DNA from 3 places in the Erwinia sp. HR93 genome. Region 2 is predicted to be linked to each of the others. Evidence: predicted binding sites of a transcription regulator. Region 2 holds the regulator's gene; each other region holds the start of a gene.

Region 1 (6,032 bases), 1.7 Mb from region 2:
CCATACCGCCACGACGCACGTTTTGAACGTTATTTCACGCATCTGGACACCGCGCTGGAGCGTTTATCCCCGCTTGATATAACCACCGCTGAACGCGAAGCTATTCGCTTTCTTATCAGAAATCTGCGAGCTATAGATACGCAACTCGCCACAATTGAGTCTGAGCAGTCTGCAATAGTTCAACGGGTTAGCGATCCTGAAAACCAGCTCGCAGATGATAGTTTAAACAGTATCCATGATATGTGGTTGCGAATAAAACATACGATTACGCCTGAATCAGCGCTTTTTCGTCACGCGGTGCGGATGTCTTTAGTGCTGTGTCTTGGGTATATTTTTATACAGTTAACGGGGCTAAAACATGGCTACTGGATATTGCTTACCAGCCTGTTTGTCTGCCAACCCAACTATAATGCAACTCGCCACCGTCTAAAACTGCGTATAATAGGAACGCTGCTTGGGGTAGCTATCGGCATTCCTATATTACTTCTGGTGCCTTCAATTGAAGGGCAATTACTTTTAATTGTTCTGAGCGGCGTCCTTTTTTTTGCATTTCGCAATATACAATATGCTCACGCAACATTATTTATTACCCTGCTGGTACTGCTGTGTTTTAACCTTCTGGGTGAAGGCTTTATTGTTGCAATACCGCGCATTATTGACACACTTATTGGATGTGCTATCGCATGGACTGCGGTTAGTTTTATTTGGCCAGACTGGCGTTTCCGGCGCCTCCCTTCGGTCGTTGAACGCGCCTTTCAGGCAAACTGCCGCTACCTCGATGCGATTATGGAACAATATCACCAGGGACGTGATAACCGTCTGGATTATCGTATTGCCCGGCGTAATGCTCATAATCAGGATGCTGAGTTCGCCTCTGTGGTATCTAATATGTCCACTGAACCCAATGTTAAACCTGAAATACGTGAAGCAGCATTCCGCTTACTTTGCCTGAATCATACTTTTAATAGCTATATTTCAACGCTGGGAGCTCATCGGGAAAAACTCTGCGATGCCGAAACGCTCACACTTCTGGATGAAACGGTATGCTATATCGATAGCACGCTAAATTTCAGCACTGATGTAAACAATGAAAATATTCAGCACACACTTAAAGCGATAATTCAACGCCTTGAGCACAGTGCTTTCCGGGTAGACAACAAAAAAACCCTGGTCATACAGCAGATTGGATTGCTGGTATCACTGATACCTGAACTATCTCAGTGCCAAAAACAAATTTGTCATTTGCCGGAATAATTATCATCCTGGTGCATTTGATCTGCCGCCCATTCCAGTAGCTCCTGCTTTAGCTGAGCCGGAAGCGCGGCGGCATGCTGCCCGGTTAAAGCGCCGGCAAGGGCCAGCAGAATTCTAATTCCCGCAGTTTTATTTATTTTGCGTAACCGTAACCACCCTTCGCGTGCGCCCGTCGCCCGTAAGGTTTCAACATCATGTATACCTGCCAGCCACAGCATATTTTCAAGACTATAATTGAGATTCGGTAAATCTTTCAGGCGGCCACCGGCGGCACGCTTTTGTTTTTCATTTTGCGCGCCTTCTAATGCCAGCTTTGAAAGTGATAATAATTGCTTTTCATCTTGCCAAAGCGCCTCATCAACTTTGTAATAATTCAGGCAAACATCACGACCATGACGAGTAAATGCCAATGCTGGTGCCTGGCGTTTACGAAAATATTCCACGCACTCTTCGCTTGCCCGTAAATAAAGTTCCCCCTTAGCGACCATCGCAAAAACAGTATCCTGCACGGCAAGGCTATATCCCCCAAATAGCGCTTTATGTTGGATATCACCTAATGGTGCAAGACAGGATCGCGTCTTATAAATTTTTGCGTAGCATGAGTCCTTCATATTTTTATCCTTTAAAATCAAATAATAGAAAACAGGCTTCATTGATGGTTCAGCTAACGGGAAAATAGGCAACTTCTTTGGAAAGCGCAATCGGAATTGGCACTTCATGATGACGCTTTTTGCAAACTGCGATGTGCTTTCAAAAATTGGGTTGATCTTTGCTCATGCAAAGGATACTGTACATTCATACAGTAATATTACGATGGAAGGCACTATGAACACACTCACTTATCGCCAACGCATGCCTCAATCTTCTCATCGCATTCACGGCACTCAAAGTTTTGTATGCGAGGCGCAATACGTACAGGGCATGATCAGCGAAATTGTTTATAGTGCAGAGCGCCCACAATTAACACAAATGCTGTTATTACCCTTATTACAGCAGCTTGGTTTACAATCTCGCTGGCAACTGTGGCTAACGCCGCATCAGAAATTAAATCGCCAGTGGGTAGAGGAAGCTGGACTACCTATCGACAAGGTAATGCAGGCAAACCACACCAGTTCAGAAACTATGGTAACAACCATGGCAAAAGCATTACAGACCGGAAACTATAGTGTGGTCGTTGGCTGGTTATCGCGAGAGCTTACATTGGCAGAACACCATTTGCTCGCATCCGCAGCAGAAACAGGGACTGGCGTTGGGCTTATTTTACGTCCAGTGGGTCACATAATTTCCTCATCCAGACCACGAAACGATATTAAAATTCACACAAGTTTGTATCATTAAGTAAATTTAGGATTAATCCTGGCATTTTTTTTTGAACTTCGCCAGGTTACTGGAAAAAGTGGTGAAACCTTGACTGGCTATGCTTCTCCAGCGTTACTGATAAAAGTTACTCGATGAAATTTTAAGCTTTTTTGTGACTAATTATGTCATCAATTCCTTTTTTTCTATGTATCTGATGGACTTCACACTTGTAAGTTTTCCACTACGTTGTAGACTTTAGCTCGCCGGGGTTGCTCACTATAAACCGCCTTAGCGGTAGAGTTACAACTGAGCACCTACCCGGATGAAGGATTTAACCGTGGGCTTTAATGGCTTTAAGGCCTGTGGCCTTTTTGGATGATAACGAGGCGCAAAAATGAAAAAGACAGCTATCGCGATTGCAGTGGCACTGGCTGGCTTCGCTACCGTAGCGCAGGCCGCTCCGAAAGATAACACCTGGTATGCAGGTGCAAAACTGGGTTGGTCCCAGTATCATGACACCGGTTTCTACGGTAATGGCTACGACTCTGGTATCGGCAATGGCCCGACCCACGAAAACCAGCTTGGCGCTGGCGCATTCGGTGGCTACCAGGTTAACCCATATGTTGGTTTTGAAATGGGTTATGACTGGTTAGGTCGTATGCAGTACAAAGGCAGTGAAGAAAACGGCGCATTCAAAGCGCAGGGTATTCAGCTGACCGCTAAACTGAGCTACCCGATTCTGGACGATCTGGATATCTATACTCGTCTGGGTGGTATGGTATGGCGTGCAGATTCTTCAGCGAAAAACGCATTGGGTAAGCGTCTGAAAGATCACGACACCGGTGTTTCTCCGGTCTACGCCGCAGGTTTCGAGTGGGCTCTTACTCAAGATATCGCAACTCGTCTGGAATACCAGTGGGTTAACAATATCGGCGATGCACACACCGTCGGCACTCGTCCGGACAACGGTATGTTGAGCCTGGGCGTATCCTACCGCTTCGGTCAGGATACTCCTGCTCCGGTTGCACCGGCACCGGCTCCGGCTCCTGAAGTACAGACTAAACACTTCACTCTGAAGTCTGATGTTCTGTTTAACTTCAACAAAGCTACGCTGAAAGCAGAAGGCCAGCAGGCGCTGGATCAGATGTATACTCAGCTAAGCAACTTGGATCCGAAAGACGGCTCCGTTGTAGTTCTGGGCTTCACGGACCGTATCGGTTCAGATGCTTACAACCAGAAACTGTCTGAAAAACGCGCACAGTCTGTTGTTGACTACCTGATTTCTAAAGGTATCCCGGCAGATAAAATTTCTGCACGCGGTATGGGCGAATCTAACCCGGTTACTGGCAACACCTGTGACAACGTGAAACGTCGCGCTGCACTGATCGACTGCCTGGCACCCGATCGTCGCGTAGAAATCGAAGTTAAAGGCGTTAAAGATGTAGTAACTCAGCCTCAGGCTTAAGTTATTACCTTTTAATGTTAAGACCCCGCTTAGGCGGGGTTTTTTTATATTTCCGAATGAATTAAAAACGCCTTCCGCCTTCCGCCTTCCGCCTTCCGCCTTCCGCCTTCCGCCTTCCGCCTTACAGCCCAATATAACTTCGCGCCGCTATAACAACATCAATTAGAAGTGCTTATCTATAGCAATCCTTCTGTAATTTAGGCAAATAGCAGAGAAGCAATATGGCTATAGTTAAAATCGGATAGCGTTAAAATGAATTATCTGCCGGACGATGAGGAAGTTAAATTCGGCACAAATAGGTATTTTCACTTATAAATAGTGCCATGGCATTTGTGGCAACCTTAATCCACGCCTGCGGCTATAGAAATATCGCAAACCGGCACCTGCCTTCCCGGTTATAAAGTTACACGGTTTCTCCGGAAAATAACCGGCCCGGATAGAATATTCACAGTTCTCAGCGCACCGCTATTTTTTACTTAACAGTGCCTGTATATCTTCTTTCAGGGACGACATCTGCGTTGCGTATTTTTCCTTGCGTTCTGCATCTTCAATCAGTTGTACAATAGTTTCCGAAAGCGTTTGGTTCCTGCGACGTGATAACCCGGCAAGGCGTTGCCACACCATAAACTCCAAATCAATGGACTTTTTACGCGTATGCTGGTGTTCTGCATTAAAATGGCGCTTACGGCGTGCTCGAATGGTCTGCTTCATTCGATTTTCCAGCGCAGGATTCATATGTTGCGCGATCCACGCCAGTACATTTACCGGTTCATTTTCCATCGTTAGCAGCAAATCAACGGCGCTCTGGGCTGCGCTGGCTTCCACATAGCGCGTGATCAGCTCCCCTTCGCGATGTTTTTTAACCAGATACTTCCATTTCCAGCCGCTTTCGAGATTTTTCAGTTGTTGATATTTCATAGTAATCTCAGTGTGACCGCGTAACATTATTCAGATTATCAGTTTTCCAGTGCATTACTGTAAGAGATTATCGATTCTTCCCACACCTTTTATGCACGATCTGTGTGAAGCGCAACGACATACTGTATAATCGCTCTTTTAATATTAAGCGATTGCAGATTATTTTGACCATAAATCAACTTCCATCGCATCACCTGGTGCCCGATGCCAGCCTGTTACAGGCACCTTCAGCCGCTTTATTAGAACACAGCGCCTCAGTCTTTGAGCGTGTTCAGCCGCGTTTATGTAATGGGCTTCAGCAATTAATGCAAGTTAACCCACCGGCGGATATTCTGCTGGTCAAAAATACGCAAACCTGGTCATCTTTAACCATGATTGGCGAGGCGCTGAAGGATATTTACGTATCGGGCTCATCGCTTTGCGGTGGTCATTATACTGTGCAGGGAAATCAGGTTGATTTACAGCCGGCAACTTCAGCGCAAGATAATTTTGCTGCTCAGGGAGATATCGTTATAGCCGACTGGGTTGAAGAACCGCAGCTATTCGGCTGCGTTCGTTTTCATCAGGATACACTAACGCTGGAACCAGGCCTTATTCATAAGGCCAATGGAGGCGTATTAGTGATGGCGTTGCGCAGCGTCTTATTACAACCCCGCCTCTGGCTGCGTCTGAAACAAATGCTGGCACAGCGGCGCTTTGATTGGCTATCGCCCGATGACAACCGCCCTTTACCCGTTTCCATTCCTTCTTTACCACTCTCCGTCAGGCTCGTTCTGAGTGGCGATCGAGAGGCGCTGGCCGACTTTCAGGAGCTAGAGCCTGAACTGTCTGCGCTGGCAATATACAGTGAATATGAAGACTGTTTGCAAATCAATACGCCGGAAGCAGCAGCGCTTTGGTGCAACTGGGTTAGCCACCTTGCTAAAACCCAGCGGCTACCCGCTATTCAGAATGACTTTTGGCCTGAGCTCATCCATGAGGGCGCACGCTATACGGGAGATAATCAAACTCTGCCGCTATCAAACGATTGGATTATTCGCCAACTAAAAGAAGCGGCGCTTTTTGGTAACGAAGACGCGATGGGCTCTGAGGCGTT
Region 2 (6,032 bases):
CGTGAGGCCAGCAGCGCCGTACAGCACAGGTTCATGGCATTAGCGGCGGCGGCGTTATTAATACGCACCATTAACGTGGCGGCGATTTCGTTTACGGCGGGCGTTAGCCAGGCCGGACGCACGGCTTCAATAGGATCAATGTCTTCGCGCCATTCAGGCACGCGCTGATTCAGCCAATTGTTCAGCGGAATGGGTTCGCCGAAATTGACGTAGCCTTCGCCAAGATTGCGCAGTTTGCTAAGGCCGCGCAGCATTTGAAGCAGGCTCTCTTTTTCTTTCGTGGCCCCGCGCAGCTCTTTCGCATAGGTGCCAACTTCCATCACGTGTTCATAGCCGATGTAAATAGGCACCAGGGTTATCGGGCGGGAGCCGCCGCGCAGCATTGCCTGTAGTGTCATCGAGAGCGTACCCGTCTTCGGCTCTAGCAGGCGCCCGGTGCGGGAGCGCCCGCCTTCAACAAAATATTCCACGGAATAGCCGCGGCTAAAAAGTTCGCCTAAATACTCACGGAACACGGTTGAGTAAAGCTTGTTTCCGCGGAAGGTGCGGCGGATAAAGAAAGCGCCGAGGCGGCGGAATATTGGGCCGGCGGGCCAGAAGTTCAGATTGATACCGGCGGCAATGTGCGGTGGCACTAAACCCTGATGGTATAACACGTACGACAGCAATAAATAATCCATATGGCTGCGGTGGCAGGGAACGTACACCAGCTCATGCCCTTCATGCGCCAGCTTGCGCACCCGTTCAGCATTATGAACGTTAATCCCCTGATAAAGCCGGTTCCAGGTGAAACCAAGTACGCGGTCGGTAATGCGAATGGCCTCATAGGAGAAGTTGGCGGCAATCTCTTCCATTAGTGCAATGGCATTTTGCTGCGCTTTTTCATGCGAAATTTTTTTGCTGCGAGCTTCATCCTCGACCGCCCGAGCGATAGCCCGGGATGAAAGGAGTTTATTAAACAGATCCTGGCGAGCAGGAAGGCGCGGCCCTACGGCGGCTAAACGGAGGCGGGCGAAGTGCATACGCGCAACGCGCAGCAGTTTCTGCGCGATGCTTTTATCGGTGCCGTGTTCCGTGGCCATCCAGCGCAGCGAGACGGGCGTGGAAAAACGGACAAAGCTATCGCGGCCCAGCCACAGCACCGCAAAAAATTTCTGAATACCATTAAGCATGCGTAAAGGAGGATTTGATTCTCCTTTTTCACGCCCGGGCGAGCGCCCGAACATAACGGAAACCGGCACCAATTGGATATCCAGATTAGGGTTGCGCCGGTGAAGATCCAGATAATCATGAAACAGTTTTATCGACTCTTCTTTTGGCGTGTAATAAGTAAATACGCGCGGTCCGTCGTGGACAAATACGTAGCGCGGTAAAACAATGCCATCAACCTCAAGCGGATCGAAGGGATCGGGCAGATCGTGCGCCAGACACTGTTCACGAAGCGTCAGAATGTCCGCTTTTGAATTGTACGGTAAGACATAAATTATCGGTCTGGAGATATCGAGCCCCAGCTCAGCGCAGGGATCTTCAGGAACTAATTTACTTTTTACCAGCAAACTTAGTGGTAAATTAAGCAACTTATAGAAAAAGTGGGGCCAGTCTACCATAGACAATGTTAAGCCTCTGAGTGAAGAGCGTCATTACGGCGCAGCATACCAGAAATAGCATATAAATTCTGCGACATTGCTGTATTTACGGCTTTTTCGCCAGGACGCAAATTTTAAAAAAGGGTTTTTTCATGGCTAATAGTACCACCGGTATTACCCGTATTATCAAGGCTGCCGGCTATTCCTGGAAGGGGCTTCGCGCCGCATGGCGCAATGAGGCGGCCTTTCGTCAGGAAACATTACTGGCGGTCGCGGGCATAATCATCGCCTGCTGGCTGGATATTGATGCGTTAACGCGCGTGCTGCTTATTGGATCCGTGGTACTTATTATGATCGTTGAAATTCTTAATAGCGCCATTGAAGCAGTGGTTGATCGTATCGGTACTGAAAAGCATGAACTTTCTGGCCGCGCGAAGGATATGGGATCGGCGGCGGTATTCATTGCGATGCTGCTCGCCGCTTTTGTCTGGATCTCATTATTGTGGCAACGCTTTTATTGATTCGCCCGGTATTGCGATAAGTCGCTGGTTTTTGCTGAATTATGGTTCCCTTAACGTATTGCGCTGTATATACTCACAGCATAACTGTATATACAACCAGGGGGCGAAATGAAAGCGTTAACGGCCAGACAGCAGGAGGTTTTTGACCTCATCCGGGAGCATATTAGCCAGACGGGTATGCCGCCAACGCGGGCAGAGATTGCTAAGCAGCTTGGATTTCGTTCTCCGAATGCCGCGGAAGAGCATTTAAAGGCGCTGGCGCGGAAAGGCGTAATTGAAATCGTCTCTGGTGCCTCCCGTGGTATTCGACTGATGGTGGAAGAAGAAGCAGGCCTTCCGCTGGTAGGGCGCGTTGCCGCCGGAGAGCCGCTGCTGGCGCAGCAGCATATTGAAGGGCACTATCAGGTTGATCCTTCTTTATTCAGGCCTGGCGCTGATTTTCTCCTGCGCGTGAGCGGTATGTCGATGAAAGATATCGGTATTATGGACGGTGACTTACTTGCCGTACATAAAACCCAGGAAGCACGCAATGGTCAGGTAGTAGTTGCTCGTATTGAAGACGAGGTCACGGTGAAGCGGTTAAAAAAACAGGGAAATGTTGTCTGGCTACTGCCAGAAAACAGTGACTTCGAGCCGATTGAAGTGGATTTGCGTTCGCAAAACTTTAGCATTGAGGGCTTGGCCGTCGGCGTTATTCGCAACGGCGAATGGCTCTAACCGTTTTAAAACACTAAGCCTTCCTGGCTATTATCTGCGGTATATTTGGATTAAGCGCCAGCCATCCTGTCGGCGCTTTTATTCGCGTGCTGCCAGCCCACAGGCGGCGCGCAGTGTGTCAGCTATTACAATCAGAGTAGTTTCCTCAACGTCAGACGTTGCCAGGCGCACCGTAATTTCAGGGCAGGATGCTGCGCGGCGAACTCTACTTTTTCAGCGCTGCGCTGAGATGAAAACGACAGGGGAAGGGAAACATAGCCGGCCGATGCAGAGTCGATAAGCAAAGGGATGCGGGTTAACTGAAGCAGGTAAATTATGGCGGTGTGTGGCAGGTTATTTGCCTGCACGCACGGCCTTCGCCCGGTAATTCCTTTGCACAATAGTTTTAGCCTGCGCTCCAGCTTATACGGTGGAAGGTGCTCTGATATACGCATTCGTCTGGGATTAATGTACATATCTTCCGGATGCGTATATCTTCCGTGCCTGCCAGATGCTTATCTTATTAGCCGGTCGCTTTTCTTGTCAGGAAGAAAGCGCTGGTGATGTATTTGATAGAGCCATCATACTTACCTTATCCCGCTTATTCACAGGTTGTTTCAGTGTCCGAGGCGTTACTGACCTCTATTTAAGCTTTTTAATATTCATCTCAACAATGCTGCCTGAACTTAAGAACGTTATTTGCCGTTAAATTGGATACACTTTGCGGCCCGGTCTATTTAGCTTTATTGAGAGCACCACGCTAACTTGTGAATATCTGGCTGAATGCAGGGGCACTAAAGCGCGCGCAATCATTTGCCATGTTACGCCTGCGCTACGCCCGATCGGGTAGTTTAGAACCATGAAGCCTGCTGTTCGCAGCAGGAGAAGATAAATCATTATAAATGGGCTGGACGATGCCTTTTTTCCATAAAACAGATAAAGCACTGTGGCGGCTGGCGCTGCCGATGATTTTTTCCAATATCACTGTACCGCTGCTGGGGCTGGTGGATACCGCCGTTATCGGCCATCTTGATTCGCCAGATTATTTGGCCGGCGTAGCCGTGGGAGCAACCACGACCAGCTTCCTGTTTATGCTGCTGCTTTTTTTACGTATGAGCACGACGGGGCTGACCGCTCAGGCGTGGGGGGCTAAAGATATCCCGGCGCTGGCGCGCGCTTTAGCTCAGCCTATGATGCTGGCGTTAAGCGCAGGGGTTGCTATCGTTGCGTTACGTACTCCACTGATTGACCTGGCTTTGCATGCGGTGGGCGGCAATGAAAATGTTTTATATCAGGCGCGTCGTTTTCTGGAGATCCGCTGGCTTAGCACGCCGGCCTCGCTGGCGAATTTGGTGCTATTAGGTTGGTTATTGGGCGTCCAGTATGCGCGGGCTCCGGTTATTTTGCTGGTGGTGGGGAATGTGTTGAATATCACACTCGACCTTTGGTTCGTTATGGGACTTGGCATGAACGTGCGGGGGGCAGCGCTGGCAACGGTAATAGCAGAATATGGCACGCTGCTGGTGGGACTAATTATGGTATTTCGAGTGATGCGCCTGCGCGGTATAGATATCCAGCTACTCAAAGGCGCGTGGCGCGGCAATCTGCGCCGTTTACTGGCGCTGAATCGCGATATCATGCTGCGTTCGCTGCTATTACAGATATGTTTCGCGTCGCTGACCATCTATGGTGCCAGGCTAGGGAACGATATTGTTGCGGTCAATGCGGTGTTAATGACGCTACTGACGTTTACGGCCTATGCGCTTGACGGCTTTGCTTATGCGGTGGAGGCGTATTCCGGGCAGGCTTACGGGGCGCGCAACGGTGGGCAGCTACTTAACCTGTGGCACGCTGCCTGTCGGCAGGCGGGGCTTGTCGCGCTGTGCTTTGCCGTTATTTATGCCTGCTTTGGGCGCTATATCATTGCAGTGTTAACTTCGCTGCCTGAGTTACGAACGCTGGCCGATCACTACCTGTACTGGCAGGTTCTGTTACCGGTGATTGGCGTCTGGTGCTATTTGCTGGATGGTATGTTTGTAGGTGCTACCCGTGGCGCTGAAATGCGTAACAGTATGGCGATTGCGGCGGCCGGGTTTGGTCTTACGCTGTTAACCGTACCTGTTTTAGGCAACCATGGCCTATGGCTGGCGCTGGCGGTTTTTTTAGCGCTTCGTGGCCTGTCGCTGGGGTGGTTCTGGCGCCAGCATTGGCGCAACCGTTCCTGGTTTGCGGATGTAGAGTGACGGTGCTTGCCCAGCAGCGTAATAGTCGGCCTTTACTATTGATGCGTCGCCATCCTGAAAATCTTTCCGTCAGAAGCGGGATAGTCGGCTGCCAAGTATTTTTTAGGTAAAAACTCTTAAAACACCGCTGAATATAAAATCCTTGTCTAAACTTAAGGCTCAATGCGACGGTTGAGCCTGTGTAGCAGACGTTATGTTACCGATTGCCAGCTTTACCGTACGACAAAGAGTATGCCACTTTGCAGAGTATTGAATTTCTGGCTTGATAAACCGAACGATAAGGAGTTTGTAATGAATAAAGATCAAATCGGTGGTAACTGGAAGCAGTTCAAAGGCTCAGTGAAAGAACAATGGGGCAAATTGACAGACGACGATTTCACCGTGGTGGAAGGTAAACGCGATCAGCTCGTCGGTAAAATCCAGGGGCGTTACGGCTATCAGAAAGATCAGGCAGAAAAAGAAGTTTCTGACTGGGAAAAGCGTAACGATTATCACTGGTAACCTTTTCTCTCAATGTGCGGCCTCATCATGAGGCACCCTCAGGTACAAGGACGTACCGCACTTACCCCGCGCTATATTTATCCTTTTCGCCCGCGCTTCTTTTGCATCGCGCTATGATCGTGGCGGCAGGTATTTTGGTTACGACAGGCTTCAATCTCGGCGCATGAGACACACAGCCCGTGAGCTTCAATAACATTATGGTGAAGCGCAAACCCTTTTTTTGCCGCCAGCAGATGCATAATATCTTCCACTCCCTCGGCGCTCTCTTCTTTTACCTGGCCACAGCGATCGCAGATAAACATTGCGGATGTATGCGTTGGCTCATCAAAATGATGGCACACCACATAACTATTGGTGGATTCCACTTTATGAACAAATCCCTGTTCCAGTAAAAAATCCAGCGCTCGGTATATTGTTGGCGGTTTGGCCTGCGGTTCACTGACCTTTAGAAGATCGAGAAGATCATATGCGCTAATGGCACTATT
Region 3 (6,032 bases), 720 kb from region 2:
CGCCGGTGATGCATTTAGTGCGTGAGACTTACCAGAAGCTGTTTAACAAAACGCCGAACATCATGGTTATTCACGCCGGGCTGGAGTGCGGGCTGTTCAAAAAACCGTATCCGGAGATGGACATGGTGTCGATTGGCCCCACGATTACCGGCCCGCATTCTCCGGATGAGCAGGTGCATATTGCAAGCGTCGGGCAGTACTGGACGCTGCTGACGGAGCTGTTAAAAGCCATTCCGGAGAAATAAACCGCACAGCGCCTGATAGACGGGCGCTTACGCGCTAACGGGGCCGCCCTTTGTTGAGGCGGCCCCGTCGTTTATAGCACACCACAGTGCAAACGTTAGGCCGCAGGTTTACCAGCCGAGCACAAGCTGGCGCTCCAGCTGTGGGTCGAGCAGGGTTACATGCAGACCAACCAGCCTGACGCCCCGCCCCGCTCGCCTGTTATCCCAGGCTTCTCTGGCCGTGGCGATGAGGTCGTCTTTATTCAGGCGCGGCCAAACGTGTTCCTGGGTTGTCAGCTGAAAATCATGAAACTTCAGTTTGATGCCCTGGCGGGTGATTAATAAATCAGGCTGCACCTTCATCAGTCGCCTTTCCAGCTCCGGATATAATTGTTCAATCAGCGCCTCGCACGCCGGCCAGTGGTGGATATCTTCGGCAAGCGTCCGCTCCACGCCAATGGACTTTCGCAACCTGTCGCGCTGAACCTCGCGTTCATCGATACCCTGGCTGCGCTCCCATATCATGCGCCCTGCTTTACCAAATGTTTTCAGTAACAGCGCCAGGTCTGCGCGCTGCACGTCGGCGCAGGTGCGCAGCCCCATGGTTTCAAGCCGGGTGGCGGTGACTTTCCCTACCCCCGGAATTTTCTCCAGCGCCAGCGTGGAGAGAAACCCCGGGATAGACTGGGGAGTAATAACGTATTGACCGTTTGGCTTATTCAGATCGGAGGCGATTTTAGCCAGAAATTTCACGGGCGCAATGCCCGCCGAGGCGGTTAGCGCCAGCTCGCGATGAATAGTATCCCGAATCTCTTTGGCCATTAACGTCGCCGAGCCGTGACACAGCGCGCTGTCGGTGACATCCAGATAGGCTTCATCCAGCGACACCGGCTCAATCATATCGGTATAGCGGCGTAAAATAGCGTGGATCTGCTGCGAAATATCCCGGTATGTTTCAAAGCGACCGGGTAATAATGTGAGATGAGGACAGAGTTTCAGCGCCGTTGCCGTAGGCATAGCGCTGCGCACGCCAAATTTGCGCGCCGGATAGTTCGCCGTGCTAATGACACCGCGCCGCTCACGGCTGCCGCCAATAGCGAGAGGAACCGCGCTCAGCGCGGGGTTATCGCGCATTTCCACGGCCGCATAAAAGCAGTCCATATCAATATGAATAATTTTACGCATAGGCGACCAGTTAAACTGTATACCCATACAGTATAACCAAAACCCGGGGCGGCAATCCAATGCGTTTCGTGCCCACGGCGTACGACCGCCGTTTCCCGCCAGCATTAAGTACGGTCTGAGCGCTCGCCGGAGAAGCGCTTACACTACATACTCGCTGACGATAAACTTTCACCGCTAAAGCGGGTCAAAATGCGATATCACCGTCGCGCAGTTGAAAAAAGCCGCGCGCCGCACTTGCGAAAATTAACGGCGGTGATAATGTGAGCGCCAGCTTCCAGACGATTCCGATTTTGGAAGCCATACGTCGCTTCGCCCTATTCGTTATCGTTTTATCAAGGAAATAGTAGTATGCGTAAAATCGCACTTTTGATTGCGATCTTTCTGATTCCCTGCGTCTCGTGGGCAGGTCTGCTGGGCAATAATGCCAGCGCGGCGCCTTCCGTGCAGAATAAGCAGCAGTTCATGGGGTTACCGGTTTATATCCAAATCTTTAAAGAAGAGCGCACCCTTGAGCTATGGGTTAAGAGCGGCGAAAAATATGAATTAATGCGCAGCTACAATATTTGTAATTACTCAGGCGGCCTCGGCCCCAAACGGCGCCAGGGTGATTTTAAAAGTCCGGAAGGGTTTTACAACGTCGGGCGCAACCAGCTCAAACCTGACAGCCGCTTTTATAAAGCGATTAATATCGGGTTTCCTAACCAATACGATCGTGAGCACGGGTATGACGGCAAATACCTGATGATCCACGGCGCCTGCGTGTCCGTTGGCTGCTACGCCATGACCGATGGCGGCATCGACGAGATTTTCCAGTTTGTCACCGGCGCCCTGGTATTCGGGCAATCGCGCGTGCCGGTAAGCATTTATCCCTTCCGTATGACCGACGCCAATATGAAGCGCCACCAGCGGTCGTACTATGCAGATTTTTGGCAGCAGCTAAAACCGGGCTATGACTATTTTATGGCGCATAAAGAACCGCCCGTGGTCAGCGTGCAAAATGGGCAATATGTGGTGAATACCCGCCCGACAAGCCAGAGCGGCGGCCTGCTGCAGCAGCCGCAGCTCGCCTCAAACTATACGTTCACCCAGGCAAAATAGCGCCCAGTCACCCGGCGCAATCTGCTGCCAGTCTTCATTGCCGGTTAGCGGCTGGGTGGCAATTACGGAAACCACATCGTTGGGCGTGGTTTCCCGTTGAAAATCAATCTCAACGTCCTTATCCAGCAGCTTCGCCACGCCAAACGGCGCGCGGCGGGTTATCCAGTATAACCGGGTCGAACAAAACGCCATGATATAGCGCCCGTCCGATAACAGCATGTTAAACACGCCTTTTTCACGCAGCCCCCGCGCCTGAGCCGCCACAAAACGAAATACTGCCGCCATATTTCCCGGCGTTCTGGGATAGCGCTGGGTGAGCTGATGTAGCAACCAGCAAAACGCATACTCGCTGTCAGTCTCGCCTACCGGGCGAAAGGTGCCAGTTTCCAGCGCGCGATAACCGCGTAACTGACCGTTGTGCGCGTATGTCCAGTTTCGGCCCCACAGCTCGCGGGTAAAGGGATGCGTGTTCTCCAGCGCGACTTTGCCGCGATTCGCCTGGCGAATATGTGCAATCACCGCCCGGGACTTAATAGGATACTCCTGTACCAGACGCGCGATTGGGGAGTTAAAGCTGGGCTGTGGATCTTTAAACGTCCGGCAGCCTTTATCTTCATAAAAGGTAATCCCCCAGCCGTCTTTATGGGGGCCGGTGCCCCCGCCGCGCAGAACCAACCCGCTAAAGCTAAAGCAAATGTCCGTCGGCACATTGGCGCTCATGCCAAGCAATTCACACATGCTTCCTCCCCAAAGTTAAGCGCCGCTACGCTTTTTTCACCATCTCTTTCTCAATTAACATCATCAGGATATGAATAACTTTAATGTGAATTTCCTGAATGCGATCGGCGTAGCCAAAATGGGGCACGCGGATTTCAATATCGGCGGTGCCGGCGATTTTCCCACCGTCTTTGCCCGTCAGCGCGATAACTTTCATGCCCTTAACGTGTGCGGCCTCAATGGCGTTGATAACGTTGGCAGAATTTCCGGAAGTCGACAAGCCGAGTAGTACATCGCCTTCGCGCCCTACGGCTTCAACGTAGCGGGAAAAAACATAATCAAAACCGAAATCATTACCCACACAGGAAAGATGGCTGACATCGGAAATCGCAATCGCCGGATAGCCAGGACGGTTTTCACGAAAACGCCCGGTCAACTCTTCGGCAAAATGCATTGCGTCACAGTGTGAACCGCCGTTACCGCATGACAACACTTTTCCCCCGGCTTTAAAGCTGTCCGCCAGCAAAACGGCCGCACGCTGAATTGCATGAATATTGGCGTCATCTTGCAAGAAATTCGCCAGCGTTTCCGCCGCTTCGTTAAGTTCGTTACGAATCATATCCTGGTACATAAGGTTTATCCTTCAGCGTTACTCATTTTACGTTGCAGTTTACCGGATAGCGCGAAGAGTAGCGAGAAGCCCCGCCTCGCGTGCAGCCAAAAGGATATCCCCTTTGGCCTGCCGGGATGTGAGCGATATTGTAATTATTATGTAAACAATTTGCTAATGAGCGAGGTATTAACTACAACAGTAAGAAGAACTGGTCAGACCTCAAACCAAAAAGGCTCGCTTTTATGATGATGCTAAGTATTCTCGCTACCGTAGTGCTAATCGCTGCCCTGTTCTGGCACCGCGTTAATCTGATCTACAGTAGCGTTATTTTGCTGGTATGGACCGCGCTGCTCGCCCTCAGCGGCGTTTGGTCTTTCTGGACGCTGCTGCCGCTTATTCTGGTGCTGGTACCGCTCAATGTACCGGCAATGCGTAAAGCGTTTATTTCCGGCCCTGCCTTTCGCACCTTCCGTAAGGTAATGCCGCCTATGTCCCGCACCGAGAAAGAGGCCATCGATGCGGGCACCACCTGGTGGGAGGGGGATTTATTCCGCGGGAACCCCGACTGGAGTAAATTGCATAATTATCCCCAGCCGCAGCTGAGCGCGGAAGAACAGGCGTTTCTCGATGGGCCGGTTGAAGAAGCCTGCCGTATGGCGAATGATTTCGAAATCACGCATGAAATGGCCGATCTGCCCCCGGAACTCTGGGCTTACCTGAAAGAACATCGCTTTTTCGCGATGATCATAAAAAAAGAGTACGGCGGGCTGGAATTTTCAGCCTATGCGCAGGCGCGCGTATTGCAAAAACTGGCGGGGATATCCGGCATTTTAGCGATAACCGTCGGCGTTCCTAACTCGCTGGGGCCGGGGGAATTGCTGCAGCATTACGGCACCGAGGCGCAAAAGGATCGCTATTTGCCCGGCCTGGCGCGCGGCGAAGAAATCCCTTGTTTTGCCCTGACCAGCCCGGAAGCCGGCTCCGACGCGGGCGCCATTCCCGACACCGGCATTGTCTGCATGGGGCTCTGGCAGGGCGAACAAACGTTAGGCCTCCGTCTGACCTGGAACAAGCGCTATATCACGCTGGCACCGATTGCCACGGTGCTCGGTCTGGCATTTAAACTCTATGACCCGGAACACCTGCTAGGGGACGACGATGCGCCAGGTATCACCTGCGCGCTGATCCCTACCGCCACCCCCGGTGTGGAAATCGGTAAGCGCCACTTCCCGTTGAACATCCCGTTCCAGAATGGCCCTACGCGCGGAAAAGATGTTTTCGTCCCCATTGATTATATTATCGGCGGCCCCAAAATGGCGGGCCAGGGCTGGCGCATGCTGGTTGAGTGCCTGTCCGTCGGGCGCGGTATTACGCTCCCCTCCAATGCCACCGGCAGCCTGAAGAACCTGGCGCTGGCGACGGGCGCCTACGCGCGCATCCGCCGTCAGTTCAAACTGTCTATCGGCAAAATGGAAGGGATTGAAGAGCCTTTAGCCCGCATTGCCGGCAACACCTATGTGATGGACGCCGCGGCTTCATTAATTACCTATGGCATCATGCTGGGTGAAAAACCCGCGGTACTGTCCGCAATCGTCAAATACCACTGCACTCACCGCGGCCAGCGCGCGATTATCGACGCCATGGATATTGCCGGCGGCAAAGGTATTATGCTGGGTAAAAGCAACTTTCTCGCCCGCGCATATCAGGGCGCGCCTATCGCTATCACCGTCGAGGGCGCAAATATTTTAACCCGCAGTATGATGATTTACGGCCAGGGCGCAATCCGCTGCCATCCTTATGTGCTGGATGAAATGTCCGCCGCGCAAAATAACGACGCCGACGCGTTCGATAAACTGCTGTTCAGCCATATTGGTCACGTTGGCAGCAACACCGTGCGCAGCCTGTGGCTGGGGCTGACTAACGGCCATACCAGCGCCGCGCCGACCCGCGACGCCACGCGCCATTATTACCAGCGGCTCAACCGGCTAAGCGCCAATCTGGCCCTGCTATCGGATGTCGCCATGGCCGTATTGGGCGGCAGCCTGAAACGACGCGAGCGGATTTCCGCACGGCTGGGCGACGTGCTTAGCCAGACATTTCTCGCTTCTGCCGCATTAAAACGCTACGAGGATGAAGGGCGCAATGAAGCCGATTTGCCATTACTGCACTGGGGCGTGCAGGATGCTCTATTCCAG

The links. Region 2 encodes LexA, which represses DNA repair genes until DNA is damaged. Its sites were predicted from a motif close to TNCTGTATGTACATACAGNA; they were not measured.
Region 1: a site for LexA is predicted at 2,040-2,059, ahead of sulA (SOS-induced cell division inhibitor SulA). Genes of this name have one in related genera too.
Region 3: a site for LexA is predicted at 1,423-1,442, ahead of dinB (DNA polymerase IV). Genes of this name have one in related genera too.

The regions. Positions count from the first base shown of each region.
Region 1 is NZ_JAXUDP010000001.1:2,766,944-2,772,975, reverse strand. It holds gene yccS (YccS family putative transporter) at 1-1,254, shown strand, start outside; gene SFA31_RS12905 (TfoX/Sxy family DNA transformation protein) at 1,239-1,865, opposite strand; gene sulA (SOS-induced cell division inhibitor SulA) at 2,080-2,592, shown strand; gene ompA (porin OmpA) at 2,948-4,018, shown strand; gene matP (macrodomain Ter protein MatP) at 4,484-4,936, opposite strand; gene SFA31_RS12885 (Lon protease family protein) at 5,101-6,032, shown strand, end outside.
Region 2 is NZ_JAXUDP010000001.1:1,075,419-1,081,450, forward strand. It holds gene plsB (glycerol-3-phosphate 1-O-acyltransferase PlsB) at 1-1,607, opposite strand, end outside; gene SFA31_RS05105 (diacylglycerol kinase) at 1,739-2,107, shown strand; gene lexA (transcriptional repressor LexA) at 2,216-2,824, shown strand; gene SFA31_RS05115 (hypothetical protein) at 2,956-3,171, opposite strand; gene dinF (MATE family efflux transporter DinF) at 3,718-5,046, shown strand; gene SFA31_RS05125 (CsbD family protein) at 5,338-5,547, shown strand; gene zur (zinc uptake transcriptional repressor Zur) at 5,625-6,032, opposite strand, start outside.
Region 3 is NZ_JAXUDP010000001.1:1,790,864-1,796,895, reverse strand. It holds gene pepD (beta-Ala-His dipeptidase) at 1-245, shown strand, start outside; gene dinB (DNA polymerase IV) at 354-1,409, opposite strand; gene dpaA (peptidoglycan meso-diaminopimelic acid protein amidase) at 1,758-2,507, shown strand; gene SFA31_RS08305 (class II glutamine amidotransferase) at 2,478-3,245, opposite strand; gene lpcA (D-sedoheptulose 7-phosphate isomerase) at 3,271-3,855, opposite strand; gene fadE (acyl-CoA dehydrogenase FadE) at 4,080-6,032, shown strand, end outside.